DNA from 3 places in the Methylobacterium nodulans ORS 2060 genome. Region 2 is predicted to be linked to each of the others. Evidence: predicted binding sites of a transcription regulator. Region 2 holds the regulator's gene; each other region holds the start of a gene.
The links. Region 2 encodes LexA, which represses DNA repair genes until DNA is damaged. Its sites were predicted from a motif close to TGTTCNNNNTGTGTTCNG; they were not measured.
Positions count from the first base shown of each region.

Region 1 (6,144 bases), 2.5 Mb from region 2:
CGCCATCAGGGCGCCGCCGCGCTCCCGCTCGAGCGCGCCGAAGAGGGCCCGCGGGCTCTCCACCAGCGGCACGAGGTCGGTCGTGATCACGCCGGCCTTGCTGTAGCGCCAGGGCGCGCCTCTCGGCTCGCGCCAAGTCCGGTCGACACCATGGAGCGCCGCTCGGACGAGGACGAGGCTGTCGTTGGTGGCCTCGGACAGATGCACCACCGTCGAGACCGAGCGCATCGGGTCGCCCCGGTCGTGCTCGCTCGTGTGGTAAAAGCTCGCCTCCTTTCGGAACGCGATCTTGTGGCGGCCGACGCGCCGACCCCGGACAGAAGCCAAGAGCTCCGTGAAGGCGAGACCAGACCATGCGATGACCGAACTCCGAGCGCGCCTGTGGCGCGAACGGGGAACGCGAACTTTCGACCCAACCCAGGCATTTGTAAGCGTGCTGCGGGTTCCCAAAAGCGGACGTCGCCTCGCGCATTATGACTTTGAGCAGGACGCGCCGACGCAAGTGTAAGCGCCAGCTTATGGCGCGCTGCTGATCGACGAAATCATTCGAACCAGTTCCGCTTCCGCCTCGCTCTTAGCTAGGTCGCGACGAAGCACCGCTTCGGAAAGCGCGTCAGCCGCGCCGAGCATGGCCCAAAGCTTAGCTGGAGCGATGGATTTTCCATTCAGGAATGGTTCGAGTTCGGTGCGGCAGCGCGCGATGAAGCGTCCCTGGTATCCGCGGCGGAAGGCTTCCAGTTCCGGGGATCCAGCAAGAGCGGCCGCTACCCCCGGAATGTCGGTGCCTTCCGTGAGCACGCACTCGACGTAGGTCTCCGCGATGACCTTCGCACGATCTGCCAACGTCGCAGGGGATGCTACCAAGGCTGCTTGGAGAACGGCCATTCGCCTTGCATCGTAGTCCTCATAAAGCGCCTTCAGCAGGCCATTACGCGTCTCAAAGTGATCATAGACGACGGGTCGCGAGACGCCTGCCCGCTCTGCTAAGCGCCCAAGCGTCAGAGCGTCAGCTCCCTCGTCCCTGACGATCTGTCGGGCAATCTCCACAAGTTGCCGCAGGCGATCCTCACGCGAGAGACGCTGACGGGCCTTCGGTGAGCCAGGTTCTGCCATGCTTGACAACTTACCTACAGAATGTAACCTACAATTAGTATATAGGGCAGAGCTGCGCTCGAAAACCCATTCAAAGTGAGCCTCATGCATACGCTTATCGTTACCGCCCATCCCGATAAATCGTCCTACACCCATGCGGTTGTCTCCAGGCTCGTGGCTGGTCTGGAGACGCGCGACAACGATACGTACGAGGTGGTGGATCTTATCGCGGAGGGCTTCGATCCGCGCTTCACCGCCGCCGACAACGATTTCTACGATGGTCGAGCCGAACCCGGAGCCGACGTCCTGGCGGAGCAACAGCGTCTCGATAGGGCCGACGTCTTGGTGCTGGTGTTCCCCATCTATTGGTGGTCCATGCCCGCCGTTATGAAGGGCTGGATCGATCGCGTCTTCACGACCGGTTGGGCGTTCATCGATGATCCTGACAAAGGAACAACCCGTCTGCTCGGACGACTGAAGGGGCAAGTCATCGCAGTCGGCGGCTCTCACCGAGGCACGTACGACCGGCGAGGCTATCTCGATGCCATCAAGAAGCAGATCCTCGAGGGCATCTTCGGGTTTTGCGGTATGGGGGTGATCGGATTGGACCTCCTCCTTCCGATGGATTCAGAGAGCGAAAACGAGGGCCTGCAAAACGCATTCGAAATCGGTCGGCGCCTATCGGGCGAGCAGTTGTAACCGTCCGCTTTTGCCATGAGGCGCCTCGGAAGCGGACAGTCCTCTTTCCAGCCAAAATGCTCATTGGCAGACGCCGAGAGGGTTAGCGCTTGACGGCGAAGGCCCGATTACAGAAGCCGTCGTTGTTGCTCAGCACGATCACCGGCACGCCCGTGAGGCGCGGATCAAACACCCTTTCGCAGCTGCAGTAGAAGCTGTTGCCGTCGATCAGGGCAATGGCGCGGCTCATCGCACGGTGCTCGGCCGGACGTGGTGCCAGCGGATCGAAAGCAGCAGCACCCCCAGATCTGGCACTCTTCCAAGTCCTCCAGGCCGAAGGCTGGCATCTCAGGGTTGTCGAAGGTGAGTGCGCGGCGGATGCCCTGCGTGACGAGGCGCTTGAGGCTCATCTCGCCGTGCACAACCGCAACGACGACGGCACCCGGGCTGGGGTGAAGGGAGCGGTCCACGACGGCGAGGTCCTGGTCATGGATGGCGGCGCCCTTCATGCACCAGCCGCGGACGCGCCAGATGAAGGTCGCAGCGGGATTGGGCGCGAGCCAGCGGGGGAGCTCGAGGGCGCCCTCAATGAAGTCCTCGGCAGGCGAAGGGAAGCCCGCGCAAAGGGTGGTGCGCATGAAGGGAATGCGCACCAGCCCACTCCAGTCCGCTGCCTGCTCGCCGACCCGGTAGAGACTCACGCCGCCCTCCGCACTAGAACAGAAAGAGAACAAACAGGCGCACAGTTCCCGGTCAAGGCGGTCGGGGCGTCGCTGTGGAGAGCGGGGAGAACCCGCGACGGAGAGTGGCATGGGTATGCGTACGACGTTCGTGGTTCAGACGTTCGAGATCCACCGCAAGAAGCTGCGGCCCGGCACGCGCGATGTCGCTCCCACCGAAAGCGGGGCGCTGAAGCGGGCGGAGGCGATCGCGAAGCGGATGCCCGGGACGGCGGCGCTCAAGATCGTGGCCGACGATGAGACGGGCGAGCTGGAGAGTGTCGCGATCGTCGGTCAGTTCGGCGAGGTGCCAGACGACTTCGCGGAGATGGTAGCGGGCGGCTGATGTCTCGCCGCAACCCCCGTCGCGCATATGACGAGAACGGCCGGGAGATCCAGCCGCCCGCAATGAGCGAAGCCGCCCGGCGCATGACAGTGCGGACGGCGATCCTGCTGGCGGTGCCATTGGCGCCAGAGATCCCCCCACGGAGCCTCTGGACTGCCGCGCCGCTCGGAGCGTAGGCAGTTCTTCGCACTTGCGAGAGCACGAGAGTAATGGCCGCGAAAGCTTGGTCGGTTCGTGGGTCCAGCCGCCCGCTTGAGAGCCGCTGGATCAGCATCCGGGCCGACGATTGCGTCACGGCGACGGGTGCAGGCATCTCACCCTTCTACGTGATCGAGTCACCCGACTTCGTGCACGTGCTCGCACTGGAGCAGGAGGGGCGGGTCGTCCTCGTGCGCCAGTACCGCCACGGCTACGGAGGTATGAGCCTCGAACTGCCGGGAGGGCTGATCGATCCGGGCGAGAAGAACATTGTGGCGGTGGCTGCGCGGGAGCTGTTGGAGGAGACCGGGTATGGCGGCGGGCACCTGTCTCACTTGGCGACCTTGAGCATCGACCCGTCGCGCTATGCCAACCGTCAGCACCTTGTATGCGCCCGCGGCGTCGTTCTCGGGCAGGCTAATCCTGAACCGACTGAAGACATCGACGTGGTCGTTGTCTCACGCGAGGAGGCGCAGGATCTTGCAGTGTCTGGGGCGATCATCAATGCGGCACATATCGGCCTTCTGATGATGGGCCTGTCTATGACCGGGTAGCTACTGAGCGACCGGTTCGTCCTGAATCTTGCGGCAATTGAGGAGCGTCTGCACGGGCGCCGCAAGCCCCGTCGCGCCTACGACGAGCACGGCCGGGAAATCCCGCCGCCAACCATCAAAAGTCCGCCGTGGCGGCGCCTGGCAGGGCTGAAGGTGTCTGAGTGCATGGCCCAGCAGGGCAGCCCATCGGCTGCCCGGGCGGCACGATACTTTCGCGTGGTGTAGGCTGTAATGACGAAGGCCGCCGCGCCGGTGTGCTGTGCGAGACATGCCGTGGCCGGATGAGGGGGTAGGCCACGGCGGACGCTCAGAAGCTGCTCGCGATCTCCCTGATGCGTTGGGCAAGCTGGTAGGGCGCCATCGTGCGGAGCTCGCGGCCATGAATGAGCGCCCCTTTCTGACGCCCTTCGATCCACAGGCCGTCAGGGACCACGCAGACGCGAGCCGGCTTGCCTTGAGCATTAAGCTCCGCCACGGCGCGTCCGCCGGCTGCAAGGGCTTCGAGCATCTCCGAGGTGGAGATCAGACGATCACTGCTGGCGAGCATTGTGGCTCTCTTACTGGCCGCCTCTTGTTGCATTGCAGCATGACAGCGACATGGCAAAGCTTGAAGCTGGATCACGATCGGGTGATCCGCCCGCCCGAGCCCTGAAACGACGAAGCCCGCCGCGGCGGTAAGCCGGGCGGGCTCTGGACGGTTTGCTACATCGGCAGGGCCGAGGCTACTGGCATTCCGGTGATACGGATGAGCGGGTGAGGCTTGGCAGCACTCGCACGCCGCCTCGCCCGCGGGTAGCGTCCCGCCATGCCCGACTCACCCACCCTCGACGCCCCCTCCCCTACCATCCTCGAATGGAGCCGCGGGCTCGCCAGCCTGTCGGGCGGCCAGCCGCCGTGCCCTGGCTTTAGGCCTGACGAATGGGTCGAGACGCTCGCGAACTGCCGGCGCTTCGTGGACGACTTTGGGCCCGAGGCCGACCGGCTCGGCTGGGACACCATCACCCTGTTCGGGGTCTATGATCAGTAACCAATTCGGACTGTAGTGGCCCCACGGGTTGAGGTGGAAGACCGGCCCGCAGGCCCAATCCACCTTCTGGACGGTGTCGCTCTCCACAGCCGCGCTCAGCAGGGGTGAGAACGGCGCTGCCTGTGCAGCACCCGCCAAAGTGGGGCCGCCGAGCATCGCGGCAGCCATTGCAAGTACTCTCAAGCCCATCACGACCTCCATCAACGTTCGTCGATGGCCCTGCCAGCCGACACTATCGCGAGCGTGCGCCCGCGCGCCTGAAGCGTTGCTGATCCCCAGCGCCAGCGCACTCACCGTCCAGCCCTGCGCCAGCCGCGTGACGATGAGCTATCGACTACGGGGGGGGTGCGCGCATTCTGGTGGGCGTCCATTCGAGGCTCCGCGAGCAGGGCTGCAGGTGGGCCAACCACAGCCTCGCTCGGTCGTGTCCCAGGGCGTGGTGTAGCTGGTGGGGTGGTCCACCACGGTGACTGGCAGGGCCGGCTCAGGCCGCCAGGTTGGACAGGCTGACGAGGGGATCATCACCGATCGGGGTGATGCTTTCCAGGGTTATGTAGCGGCAGCGCTGCACCGCGGGGCTGTTGAAGAACCCGGCATGTGACGGCACCGAGCAGTGGTTCAGCGGCCGACGATGGCAATCAGCGCGAGGGCCGGCCGAACGGACCGGGCGGGCTCTTCTCCCGTGCGGACGAGGTCCAGCAGCCCCAAGAAGTGGAGCAGGACACGCCAAAGCGAAGCCGCGAGGCGCTTCAGGTTCACCGCGGCTGCGGTCAGGAACGCTTGGATGCGCATGTTCGCCAGCCCGCGACGCACGGCACGCGCGAGCCCGTGCCACGTCTTAGCCTCGCCGTGGAAGCCTTCCGACCGCCAACGGTGGCGCTGGTAGAGGCGCTGGTCCTCGGCCGACCAGCGTTCGCGCCGCCGTCGTGCCCGCAACAGGGCCGGATAGTCCGCGCTGATCATCACCGCGCGGGCACTGCGCCCGCGGGGAAGACAGAGCTTCGCCAGCGAACAGGATCGGCAGTCACGGCTGCGCGCCACGAAGAAACGGCCATGCTTCTGGACCTTGCCAGGCGTGAGGATTTTGCCGCGCGGGCACGTCACGATGTTGTGGCGTGCGTCGTAGCGGAAGCGGCGCAGCGGCACGGCCGAGCGGATCGGCTCGGCCTTGGTTGGGATGAGTGGGTCGATGCCGCGCCGCTCCAGCCCGCCGTAGACCTTGGCGTAGGCGTAGCCCGCGTCCGCCGTCGCGGTGACGATGGCCTGTCCCGTCGTCGCGGCGGTCGCATCCAGGCGCGCTAGGATGACCTGCCCCTCGTTCAGCTCACCGGTGGTGACCTCAACGTCGAGCACCACGCCGCGCACGTCATCGACGACCGCATGCTGCTTGTAGGCAGGTTCCAGGCGGCGATTGCGCGCGTTCGTGGCCATCGTCGCATCGGGATCAGTCGGGCAGACCTTCTTATAGCGGCCGGTCTGCTTCGCGTTGCGCTCGGCGAGTGCAGCCGCGTCGCTGTTGCTCTCGGCCAC
Region 1 covers NC_011894.1:5,073,684-5,079,827, forward strand. The annotation lists partial or broken gene MNOD_RS23570 (DUF4113 domain-containing protein) at 1-267, opposite strand, end outside; gene MNOD_RS23575 (TetR/AcrR family transcriptional regulator) at 517-1,113, opposite strand; gene MNOD_RS23580 (NAD(P)H-dependent oxidoreductase) at 1,198-1,791, shown strand; partial or broken gene MNOD_RS47045 (Y-family DNA polymerase) at 1,907-2,002, opposite strand; gene MNOD_RS23585 (LexA family protein) at 1,956-2,471, opposite strand; gene MNOD_RS23590 (hypothetical protein) at 2,581-2,835, shown strand; gene MNOD_RS23595 (NUDIX hydrolase) at 3,045-3,587, shown strand; gene MNOD_RS23600 (hypothetical protein) at 3,895-4,134, opposite strand; gene MNOD_RS23605 (hypothetical protein) at 4,393-4,614, shown strand; gene MNOD_RS50060 (hypothetical protein) at 5,099-5,221, opposite strand; gene MNOD_RS23610 (IS1182-like element ISMno17 family transposase) at 5,233-6,144, opposite strand, start outside.
Region 1: MNOD_RS23585 (LexA family protein) is a predicted target of LexA. The motif match lies at 2,486-2,503, and genes of this name have one in related genera.

Region 2 (6,144 bases):
ATGATCCCGATCGCCCTCTTCCTCGGCGGGATGGGGCTCTGCGCCTTCCTGTGGGCGCTGCGCAGCGGCCAGTACGACGACATCAATGGTGCCGAGCACCGGATGCTCGCGGACGATTGATCCAATTAAGGGACGGCCGCGGCGGCAAGACCCATGGCGACCGGCCTGAAGGCCGCAAGGAGCTGCCTGTCGAGCTTCTGTCCCATCCGGTCCATCGCCGCCCAGGCCTCTGCGGGACCGATCGGAGCGCGGTAGGGACGCCGCTCGGTCAGGGCCGAGCAGATGTCGCAGATCGTCACGAGCCGCACGAGATCGCCGATCGCCCCGCCGCGGAGCCCGTCGGGATAGCCCGAGCCGTCGAGCATCTCGTGGTGGTGTCGCACCACGTCGAGGATCTCGGCATCGAATCCCGGCTGCCGGGCCAGCAGCGCCGCCCCGATGACCGGATGCCTGCGCATCACCGCCATCTCCTCTGCGGAGAGGCTGCTCGGCTTGTTGAGGATGGCGAGCGGGATCCGGGCCTTGCCGACATCATGGAGCAGGGCCGCCCGCACCAGCCGCTCCTGGTCGTGCCGCCGGAATCCGAGGAGCCCGGCGAAAGCGCCCGCGTAGCCGGCCACGCCGAGCGAGTGCTGGTAGACCCCGATCTCGTGGGTGCGGATGACGTCGAGCCAGGCGCGAATTCCCGCCTCCGCTATGGCCTCCAGGACGATCTCGGTGCCGGCATCGATGTCGTCGAGGCTCAAGGCCACGCCGTTCGCGGCGGCCTGGAAGAGCCGTGAGACCAGCGCGTTGGCTTCCGCGGCCTGCGCACGGGCCTGCCGCAGCGGTTCGGCCGCGCGGGCTTCCGCCTCCGCCTCGATCAAGGCGAGGAGCGTCGCCCTGAGCTCGGCCTGGGAGGCGGTGGGCGGCAGCACCTGCGCAGCGCCGAGCGCCCGCGCCCGCGCGAGGGTGACCGGGCTGAGGTCCCGGGCGAGACAGAGGCAGGGGGCGCCGCGGGCACGCACGCGGCTCATCGCGCGCCGGATCCCCGCCAGAATGGCGGCGTCATCGAGGGCGACGTCGAGCACCGCCGCCTGGAACCGGCCCGGCGGCAGGCCTTCGCCCGGGAGCAGGGCGATGCAGGGCAGAAGGCGCGCGAGGCTGCCGGCGAGCGTTCGGGCCGTCCGCGGCTCGTCCGTGATCAGCAGGATGAATCCGTCCCGCATGGCATGCCCCGCACGATCTCCCGACCCAGGAGCCGGCTCCATGCTCCTTACCGCTGATCGCCCGATCCTCGAATAGATCGGTTAAGCTTTCCCTTGAAAGAGGGCGATTGGCGCATGTGGATTGATGAGAGGCGTCGCGGAGCGGTCGATCATCGTCGGGCCTGTCCCGCCAACGCCCGATCGAGGCCGTTCCGCAACGAAGGCGTGAATCGTTGTTGCCGCTGAACTCGCTCATGACCCTGGGTAAGGATCAAAAAAAGGCCTCCGCCATGCGGAGGCCTTGGCTTACGCCCCGTTTCGGGGGCGACGTTCAGTACTTGCGGATGAGGCTCACGAGGCGGCCCTGGATGCGGACGCGGTCCGGCCCGAGCACCCGGGTCTCGTAGGCCGGATTCGCCGCTTCGAGCGCGATGGAGGAGCCGCGGCGGCGCAGGCGCTTGAGGGTCGCCTCCTCGTCATCGATCAGCGCCACCACGATGTCGCCGGTATTGGCCGTGTCCTGGCGACGAATCACCACGAGGTCGCCGTCGAGGATGCCGGCTTCGATCATCGAGTCGCCGCGCACTTCGAGCGCGTAATGCTCGCCGCCGGCCAGAAAGTCCGGCGACATCGCCACCGTGCGGCTCTGGCTCTGGATTGCCGAGATCGGCGTGCCGGCGGCGATCCGCCCCATCACCGGAATGCTGATCGAGCGTCCGTTGTCGTCGGAACCGAGGGAGGACGGCATCGGGGCGGCCTTGGCAGCCGGCGCGGCCGTCCGTCCGCCTTCGACCACGCTGGGGGTGAAGCGCACCACCTCGCCCGAAGGAGGCACCACCGCATCGGGGATCCGAATGACCTCGATCGCGCGAGCCCGGTTCGGCAACCGCCGCAGGAAGCCGCGTTCCTCCAGGGCCGTGATCAGCCGATGAATGCCTGACTTGGACTTGAGATCGAGCGCGTCCTTCATCTCGTCGAAGGACGGGGGGACCCCCGTCTCGCGCATCCGCTGCTGGATGAAGCGGAGCAGGTCCAACTGCTTACGGGTGAGCATGGGGCACTCTCTTCGCCTGCGCCGATGCGCGATACGAAACAAATCGCGAACATGTTAGGCGTTCCTCAAGTGTTCCGCAAGCGGGTGTGTCGGGTATCTCCGCGCTCGCCGGCTTTCGGCCGGCGCTTCTCCATCCGGTCAGGCCGGGCTTCCCGGGCGGGTCCAAAGCGGGATCTGAGGCATGTTCTGGCAGGCGGTGCGGAGCGGCTGGAAGCGGACGCCGACAACTTGGCCTGAAGGGCATGGAGCCGGTGCTGGCCCGGATCGGGGCCACGAATCCTTTGCCGAGAGCGATGCGGCGCCTGCGGACCTGACGATGAGGGCGGGGCGGGAACGGGATTGCTCCGGTGCCGGGCACGACGTGAATCGCGTGGCACGGCCTGGAGGCGGCCGTGACCTGGCAGCCGGACCGGGATGGCTTACGGTCGGGCCGGGGCGCGCCCGCGCTCCCGGTCCATGGGCGGCGCTGCGGCTTTACGTGGTCCGGCAGCGCGCGGGTTCGGGGTCAGTCGATGGTGGTGATGATGCGGCGGGTGCGCGGCTCGACCACGTAGATGTCGTCGCCCGACGTCACGTAGCTGTAGCCCTTCAGGCGCGGGCTCTCCTCGATCACGGTCGGGGGCAGCGGATGAAGGTCGATGTCGGCCGGGAGCGTCGAGCCGACCGTCACGCGTTCCCGAATGCGCACGGGCGCCACGCGCTGCTCGGTGACGTACTTCTTGATGATCACGCGCTGAGGCGGGGCAATCTCGACCGGCTCCTCGGTGATCGTGACGGTCTGCGCGAGAGCGGCCCCTCCGATTAGGGTCAGAGCTGCTGCAGCAGACAATGCGCGCTTCATGAGCACCTCCAAGTTGAACAACCGTTCATCTTTCCCAAGGGGGAATGCGAGGTCGTTCAACGGTGAGGGTGTCCTCTTGTTCCGAGGGGCGTGGCTGGCCTGTGCAAGCGGCGAGGCGCCGGTGGACGGTGGCGGATTCAGGATCGTGGCCGTGGTCGGCGAGGCGGAGCCCGCCCTGGCCGCCCGCCCTGGCCGCACCGCGCGGCCAATGGCCCGAGTGTCCCTCAGCCCGCGACGCGCGCATCCCACCCGGCCATCATCATCCGAGCCACCGCTTCCAGCTCGGCCCGGCTCGCGCCGTCACGCGCCTGGAGTGACATCCCGCCCTGGACGGTGAGGACGAGGCGGGCGAGCGCGCCGGTGTCGAGCGATTGCGGCAGCTCGCCCTCGGCCGCCGCGCGGGCAAGCCGCGCTTCGACCCGTGCCAGATTGCGGGCGCGCGCCGCGTGCACGAGATCGCCAAGCTCGGCGCTTCCCTCGCCGCCGACGGCCGAAAGCGTCACCATGCAGCCGAGAGGGTCATCGCGCCCGCACGCCTGCGTCAGGGCGGCGGCCGTGTCCATCAGGAGCGCCTCGACCGCGTCGCGCGCCGTGGCAGCCGCCGCGAAGTTCCCCCAGACGCGGGGCTCGTACTGCTCGCCGTAGTGGCGCAGCGCCTCCGCGTAGAGCGCTTCCTTGGAGCCGAAGGCCGCGTAGAGGCTCGGCGAGCCGATGCCCATGGTCTCGGTCAGGTCGGAGATCGAGGTGGCAGCGTAGCCCTTGTGCCAGAACAGGCGCATGGCCTGCGCGAGAGCCGCCTCGCGATCGAAGGCGCGCGGGCGGCCACGGCTCCTGGACACCGTCGCACGCTTGGCAGACGGGGTGCGGGATGAATTCTGCATCGTTCGCTACATAAATTGCTTGACGGCTGGCCGCAACGCTCATATGCATTTCTGTGTCGATCACTACAGAAAGGCTGAGCGATGGTTGAGCTGACAGGCAAACGCGCCCTCGTGACGGGCGCCGCGCGCGGCATCGGCGCCGCAATCGCTGGCACCCTCGCCGCGCGAGGTGCGGACGTCGCCATCACCTACGAGCGGTCGGTGGAGCGCGCCGCCGAGGTCGTGCGCGCCGTCGAGGAGCAAGGGCGACGCGGCTTTGCCATCCAGGCCGACAGTGCCGATCCTGCGGCTGTGAGGCGCTCGGTGGACGAGGCGGCCTCGCAACTCGGCGGCCTCGACATCCTGGTCAATAATGCCGGCATCGCGCGCGGCGGGCCGCTCGCGGAGATGAGCCTCGCCGACATCGATGCCATCCTGGCGGTCAACATCCGCTCGGTCGTGCTCGCCTCGCAGGCCGCGATCCCGCACCTGAAGGAGGGCGGCCGGATCATCTCCATCGGCTCTTGCCTGGCCGAGCGGGTCGCCTTCGGTGGGGTGACGGTCTATTCCATGTCGAAATCGGCCCTGATCTCGTTCACGCGGGGCCTGGCGCGCGAGCTCGGACCGCGCGGCATCACGGTCAACCTTGTCCACCCGGGCCCGACCGACACCGACATGAACCCCGCGGATGGAACCCAAGCCGACGCGCAGCGGGCGCTGATCGCGCTCGGCCACTACGGGACCGCGGACGATGTCGCCGCAGCGGTCGCTTTCCTGGCCAGCCCCGCCGCCCGGCAGATCACCGGAACGGGGCTCACGGTCGACGGCGGCGTGAACGCCTGACGGTGCATGCGGCGCGAAATCTCTCTGGCCTAAATCGAACCTGACCTGCGTGGCAGCCGCTCTGCTCCTCATGCTGAGGTGTTGGCGATCGAAGATCGCGCAGGCTGCCTCGAAGCACGCCTGAACGTTCGTCCAAGATCAGGGTGAGCAGGAGCACCGGTCCGGGGTGCTTCGAGGCTCCGTGCGATCTTCGATCGCCAGGAGCACCTCAGCATGAGGACCGGTGGGGCTGCCATCGGGGGCCTTGCGGTCGGTTTCATCCGTTAGGGGCGGCTCGACCGGTGGTGAACTCAATCGAAGCTGACCTGCGTGGCAGCCGCCCCGCTGCTCATGCTGAGGTGGGCCGGCTCGTCGGCTCTTGCGTCGGCTTCCGCGCGGAGGGCGGCCGATGGTCCCGCCGGAAGGCGCATCACCTCCGCGCCCCGGCCGATGCGGAGGCGGACCGCCATCGGCGGTCCGCTGCCGTGAGTTGATCCCGGGCGCCTCAGAGCGCTTCGAGCGCCAGCGCGATGCCTTGGCCGCCGCCGATGCAGAGCGTCACGACGCCCCGCCGAAGGCCGTCACGGCGCATGGAATGCAGCAGGCGCGTGGTCAGGACGGCGCCCGTCGCGCCGATCGGGTGGCCATGTGCGATCGCGCCGCCCTCGACGTTGATGATGTCTTCGGGCAGGCCAAGCTCCTGGGCCACGGCCAGCGGCACGGCCGCGAAGGCCTCGTTGATCTCGATCCGCTCCACCTGCGCGAGCGTCCATCCGGCGCGCTCCATCGCCCGGCGGATCGCCGGCACCGGTCCCAGCCCGAACAGCCCCGGTTCGACGGCGGCGATGCCGTAGGCGACGAGCCGGCCCAAGGGGGCGATGCCTCTCGCCTCGGCGGTGCCGCGCGCGGCCACGATCATCGCGGCGGCGCCGCTGTTGAGCCCCGGTGCGTTCCCCGCCGTAATGGTCCCGTCCTTCCGGAAGGCCGGCTTGAGCCTGGCGAGGATCTCCATCGTCGTGTCGGGCCGCGGCGCCTCGTCGGTCGCGAAGGTCTCGGGGCCCTTGCGGCCCTTGATCTCGACCGGGACGATCTCGGCCTCGAACGCTCCCGCGGCCTGAGCCGCCGCGAAACGCTGCTGCGAGCGGGCGGCGAAGCGGTCCTGCGCCTCGCGGGTGAGCTGGCAGCGTGCGGCGAGATCATCCGTGTGCCAGCCCGAATGCTCGCCCGAGAAGGCGTCGTTCAGCCCGTCCGTGAGCATGCTGTCGAGGATCTGGGCCGGCCCCATGCGGTAGCCCCAGCGGCCGCCCTCCAGCAGGTACGGCGCGCGGTCCATGTTCTCCATGCCGCCCGCCACCGCGATCTCCACCTCGCCGCTCACGA
Region 2 covers NC_011894.1:7,557,199-7,563,342, forward strand. The annotation lists gene ccoS (cbb3-type cytochrome oxidase assembly protein CcoS) at 1-120, shown strand, start outside; gene MNOD_RS35340 (HD-GYP domain-containing protein) at 126-1,208, opposite strand; gene lexA (transcriptional repressor LexA) at 1,519-2,241, opposite strand; gene MNOD_RS35350 (DUF1236 domain-containing protein) at 2,747-3,082, opposite strand; gene MNOD_RS35355 (TetR/AcrR family transcriptional regulator) at 3,307-3,963, opposite strand; gene MNOD_RS35360 (SDR family oxidoreductase) at 4,045-4,785, shown strand; gene MNOD_RS48625 (hypothetical protein) at 5,076-5,234, opposite strand; gene MNOD_RS35365 (thiolase family protein) at 5,270-6,144, opposite strand, start outside.

Region 3 (6,144 bases), 3.6 Mb from region 2:
GGTCGCGAGCTTGTCCTTGGTCTGACCCTGGAACTCGGGCTCGCGGATGAAGACCGACAGCATGGCGGCGCAGGTCGCCATCACGTCGTCGGTCGTGACCGCCTGCATGCGCTTCACCTGCCCCACGCGCTCGGCGTGGTCGCGCAGGCCCCGCAACAGCGCGATGCGCAGGCCGCTCTCGTGCGTGCCGCCCTCGGGCGTGGGCACGGTGTTGCAATAGGAGGAGGAGAAGCCGTCGTCGTTGGCAAGCCACGCCACTGCCCATTCGAGCGAGCCGTGGCTGCCGGGCTTCGTGATCTTGCCGGTGAAGAGCCCGTCCGTGACGAGTTCCTTGCCGTCGATCTCCCGCGCCAGATAATCCTTCAGGCCCGCCGGGAAGCGGTGCACGGCCTCGGCCGGGACGTTCGCGACGCCCTCCAGCAGCGCCGGGGCGCAGCGCCAGCGGATCTCGACCCCACCGAACAGATAGGCCTTCGAGCGGGCCATCTTGAACAGGCGCCGCGGCTCGAAGGTCAGGGCGCCGAAGATCTGCGGATCGGGATGGAAGCGCACCTTGGTGCCGCGCCGGTTCTGCACCGGGCCGACCTGCTCCAGCCCGCCCTGGGGCAGGCCCCGCGAGAAGGTCTGGCGGTAGAGGATCTGCTTGCGGGCGACCTCGACCTCCAGGAGGTCGGAGAGCGCGTTCACCACCGAGACGCCGACGCCGTGAAGCCCGCCCGAGGTCTCGTAGACCTTCGAGTCGAACTTGCCGCCCGCATGCAGCGTGGTCATGATCACTTCGAGGGCCGACTTGCCCGGAAATTTCGGATGCGGGTCCACCGGGATGCCGCGGCCGTTGTCGGTCACGGTGAGGATCCCGCCCTCCGCGAGTTCCACCTCGATGAAGCTCGCATGGCCCGCCACCGCCTCGTCCATGGCGTTGTCGATCACCTCCGCGAAGAGGTGGTGCAGCGCCTTCTCGTCGGTGCCGCCGATATACATGCCGGGCCGGCGCCGGACCGGCTCCAGCCCTTCCAGCACCTCGATCGCCGATGCGTCGTAGCCCGCCTCCGGGGTCGGCTCCGGCTGCGGCACGGCCACGGGCTTCGGGCGCTTCGGCCCGGCGATGGGGTCGACGGGCGCCGGCTTGGCGCCCGGACCGAACAGATCCCGCGCGGCGTCGTTCACGCGACGGCCTCGCGATGGGGGGACGGCTCTGGCAGCATTCGCACTCATCCTCTCCCTATACCGGAACAAACCGGAAACAGAAAGGGTCCAAACACGGATCCGCGGCGGAGTGGGAGCATGCGGCACGCGCCCAGCCCGTCGCGGGTTCGTAAACAGGTTACGTTAAGATTGCTTCACTCCGCACCCCTCCCCCGGGAACAATCCGGGCATCGACGCGTTACGGCTACGCTTCCCGGTCCCGTCGAGAGGTTGCCAGCCGATGACCGTCGCCACCCGCCATGCGCGTCATATCGCCCTTGCGCGCGCCGAGCGCGCCGCCGGTCAGGCCTTCGGCTGTCTCGACGAGGCGGTGATGGTCTCCCACCTTTCAGCCCGCCGCTTCGCCACCACGGCGACGGGGGCCGCCGTGGCGGTCGCCCTCGCCGCCACGCTCGCCTGGGCGCTCTGACGCCCGGGCTAGAGCAGGATCCGTTCATGGTGGAACGGATCCTGCTCTCGCTCTTTGATTGTGCCGCATTGTCTGCGACGAGCCGGCATCCGCTTCGTCGGAAAATGCTCTATTCGGCGGCTGCCTTCTTCTTGGCCGCGCTCGCCTTGGTGGGCGCCTTCTTGGTGGCCTTCCCGGCCGGCTTCGCGGCGGTCTCGGACTTGCGCGTGCGGGTCGTCGCCTTCTTCTTGGTGCCCCCGCCGGCCTCGCGCCGGGCCGCGATCAGCCTGAGCGCCTCATCGAGCGTGATTGCGTCGCGGTCGGCGCCCTTCGGCAGGGTCGCGTTCACCTCGCCATCCGTCACGTAGGGCCCGTAGCGTCCGGCCTTCACGGTGACCGCGCGCCCGCTCTCGGGATCGTTGCCGAGGACGCGGCCCGGATCGGCCGCCGGCCGCCCGCCCCCCTGCTCCTTGGCGACGATCAGGTCGATCGCCCGGTTCGCGCCGATCTCCAGGAGATCGTCGCCCTTGCCCAGGTTGGCGTAGGTCTTCCCGTGCTGCACGTAGGGACCGAAGCGGCCGAGATTGACCAGGATCGGCTCGCCGGTCTCGGGGTGCCGCGCCACTTCCCGCGGCAGGGCGAGGAGCTTCAGCGCCGTCTCCAGCGACACCTCGGCGGGCGAGAGGCCGCGCGGCAGCGAGGAGCGCTTGGGCTTCTCGGCGCCCTTCTCGGCCGAGGCCTCGCCGAGCTGCACGAAGGGGCCGAAGCGGCCCTCGCGCAGGGTCACGGGCAGGCCCGTTGCCGGGTCCTCGCCAAGGACGCGCTGGCCGGGCTGGCCGCCCTCGCCGGAACTCCCGTCCCCCTCGCCCTCGACTCCCGCGGCCGAGAGCTGCCGGGTGTACTTGCATTCCGGGTAGTTCGAGCAGCCGACGAAGGCGCCGAACTTGCCGAGCTTGAGCGAGAGCGTCCCGCTCGCGCAGTTCGGGCAGGCGCGCGGGTTCGCGCCGTCCGCACGCGGCGGGAAGATATGCGGCCCGAGGAGCTGGTTGAGCGCCTCCAGCACCTCCGCGGTGCGCAACTCCTTGGTGCCGGCGATCGCCGCCGAGAAGTCGCGCCAGAAGTCGCGCAGCACGGCGCGCCAGTCGATCTCGGCGTTCGAGATCCGGTCGAGCTGCTCCTCCAGGTCGGCCGTGAAGTCGTACTCGACGTAGCGCCGGAAGAAGCTCTCCAGGAAGCCGGTGACGAGGCGCCCCTTGTCCTCCGGCACGAGCCGCTTCTTGTCCAGGCGCACGTATTCGCGGTCGCGCAGCACCTGCAGCACGGCGGCGTAGGTGGAGGGACGGCCGATGCCGAGTTCCTCCATCCGCTTCACGAGGCTCGCCTCCGAGTAGCGCGGCGGCGGCTCCGTGAAGTGCTGGGTCGCGGCGATGCGCTCGCGCCGCAAGGCCTCGCCCGCCGCCATGGACGGCAGGCGGCGGGATTCCTCGTCCTCCTCGTCGTCCTTGCCCTCCTGGTAGAGGGTGAGGAAGCCGTCGAACTTCACCACCTGCCCGGTGGCGCGCAGGTCGAGGCGGCGCGGGCCGACCTGCGCGGCGATGTCGACCGTGGTGCGCTCGAGCTCGGCCGATTCCATCTGGCTCGCGACGGTGCGGATCCAGATCAGCTCGTAGAGCCGGGCCTGCTCGGGTTCGAGGAAGCGGGCGACCTCCTTGGGCAGGCGGCCGAGATCGGTCGGGCGCACGGCCTCGTGGGCCTCCTGGGCGTTCTTCGCCTTGACGCTGTAGCTGCGGGGCGCGGCGGGCACGTAGGCATCCCCGAACTCGGCCCCGATGACGCGGCGCGCGTCCTGGATCGCCTCCGGCGCCATGTCGACGCCGTCCGTCCGCATGTAGGTGATCAGGCCGACCGTCTCGCCGCCGATCTCGACGCCCTCGTAGAGGCGCTGGGCGATGCGCATGGTCTGGGCCGGGGCGAGCCCGAGCTTGCGGGAGGCCTCCTGCTGCAGGGTCGAGGTGGTGAAGGGCGGCTGCGGGTGGCGCCTGGCGGGCTTCGCCTCGACGTTTCCCACCGTGAAGGTGGCGAGTTCGAGGTCGCGCCGGAACGCCTCCGCCTCCTCGGCCGTGCCGATATCGAGGCGCTGGATGCGCTTGCCGTCGGCGCCGACGAGCCGCGCATCGAACACAGCGCCCCTGGCGGTGGCGAGCGTGGCGACGAGCGACCAGAATTCGCGCGGCCTGAACGCCTCGATCTCCGCCTCGCGGTCGCAGACGAGGCGCAGGGCCACCGATTGCACCCGGCCCGCCGAGCGCGCGCCCGGCAGCTTGCGCCACAGCACCGGCGAGAGGTTGAAGCCGACGAGGTAGTCGAGAGCCCGGCGGGCCAGATAGGCATCCACCAGCGCCTGGTCGATCTGCCTGGGCTGGGCCATCGCCGTCTGGACCGCGTCCTTGGTGATGGCGTTGAAGGTCACGCGCTCGACGGACACGTCCTTGAGCACCCGCTTGGCCTGCAGCGCCTCCAGCACGTGCCAGGAGATCGCCTCGCCCTCGCGGTCGGGGTCGGTGGCGAGGATCAGCTTGTCGGCGCCCTTGACCGCCCTGGCGATCTCCGAGACCCGCTTCGCGCCGCGGTCCTCCAGCTCCCAGAGCATCTTGAAGTCCTGCTCGGGATCGACCGAGCCGTCCTTGGCGGGCAGGTCGCGCACATGCCCGAAGGAGGCCAGAACCTCGTAGCCGTGGCCGAGATACTTGTTGATCGTCTTGGCCTTGGCGGGCGACTCGACGACGACGACTTTCATGAACGGCTTGCCTCTTCCCAAGCAGACCGCTGCGGTCTTGTCTCGATGTGGCGGACGCACGGCGCTAAGGGGAGGCGCCTCAAGCCCGACAAGTGGGTGAACGCGGAGCCGTTGTCAAATGCCCGGAACGGGGGGCCTGCCCTGCTTGCGGGCCTCTCGCCCTGCTCCTATAGCCGGGGCTCAGCATGAGCACCCAGCCGACCCGCCCGGGCTTCCCGCACCGCCACCTGCTCGGCATCGAGGGCCTGACGCCCCTCGACATCGCCGCGCTGCTCGACCGCGCCGACGAGGCCGTCGAGATCAGCCGGCAGGTGGAGAAGAAGCGCACGACGCTGCGCGGCCGCACGCAGATCAACCTGTTCTTCGAGCCCTCGACCCGCACCCAATCCTCCTTCGAGCTCGCGGGCAAGCGGCTCGGGGCCGACGTGATGAACATGTCGGTCGCCTCCTCGTCGGTGAAGAAGGGCGAGACGCTGATCGACACCGCCGCGACGCTGAACGCCATGCGGCCCGACATCATCGTGGTGCGCCACCATCAGGCGGGCGCCGTGCATCTCCTGGCCCGCAAGGTCGATTGCGCGGTGGTGAATGCGGGCGATGGCGCCCACGAGCACCCGACCCAGGCCCTCCTCGACGCGCTCACCATCCGCCGCAACAAGGGCCGGATCGAGGGGCTCCAGGTGGCGATCTGCGGCGACGTCCTGCATTCGCGGGTGGCGCGCTCGAACATCATCCTGCTCCAGGCGCTCGGTGCCCGGGTGCGGGTCATCGGCCCCTCGACGCTGCTGCCGCCGGGCATCGAGCGCATGGGCGTCGAGGTCTTCACCGACATGCGGGCGGGCCTGCGCGACTCCGACATCGTCATGATGCTGCGCCTTCAGCGCGAGCGCATGAACGGCTCCTTCGTGCCCTCCGTGAAAGAGTATTTCCGCTATTTCGGCCTCGACGGCGAGAAGCTGAGGCTCGCCAAGCCCGACGCGCTCGTGATGCATCCGGGCCCCATGAACCGGGGCGTCGAGATCTCGTCCGAGGTCGCGGACGGGGCGCAGTCGCTGATCAAGGAACAGGTGGAGATGGGCGTGGCGGTGCGCATGGCGGTGCTGGAGGCGCTGGCGATGCACCTGCCGAACGCCTGAGACGCCGTAACGAGGCTTGTCCCGGCACCGCGTCATCTGCCAAACGCTTCCGAATGGGTGACGGCCGGTGCCGGCCGTCCGCTTCAGCTGGCCTCAGCGCCGAGCCTCTCGGGCGCCAGTCCACGGGATGCCATGACCGCACGCCCTCTTGTCATCGCCAATGCGCGCCTCCTGGATCCCGTCTCCGGGCAGGACAAGGTAGGCGCCCTCCTCATCCGCGACGGCCGCATTGCGGACCTCCAGTGGGGCGCGTCCCCGCCCGCGCCGGAGGACGCCGAGATCATCGACGGCGGCGGGCATGTCCTGGCGCCGGGCCTCACCGACCTGCGCGCCTTCGTGGGCGAGCCCGGGGCCGAGCACCGCGAGACGCTCGCGAGCGCGAGCGCGGCGGCCGCGGCGGGCGGCGTCACCACGCTGGTCTGCATGCCCGACACCAACCCGGTGATCGACGAGCCGGCCATCGTGGACTTCGTGCTGCGCCGCGCCCGCGACACCGCCAGCGTGCACGTGCTGCCGGCCGCCGCCATCACCAAGCATCTCGCCGGGCGCGAGATGACGGAGTTCGGGCTCCTGTCGGAGGCGGGCGCCGTCGCCTTCACGGACGGCCTGCGCGCGGT
Region 3 covers NC_011894.1:3,415,470-3,421,613, forward strand. The annotation lists gene parE (DNA topoisomerase IV subunit B) at 1-1,167, opposite strand, end outside; gene MNOD_RS15625 (hypothetical protein) at 1,427-1,615, shown strand; gene topA (type I DNA topoisomerase) at 1,725-4,391, opposite strand; gene MNOD_RS15635 (aspartate carbamoyltransferase catalytic subunit) at 4,577-5,527, shown strand; gene MNOD_RS15640 (dihydroorotase) at 5,660-6,144, shown strand, end outside.
Region 3: parE (DNA topoisomerase IV subunit B) is a predicted target of LexA. The motif match lies at 1,229-1,246, and genes of this name have one in related genera.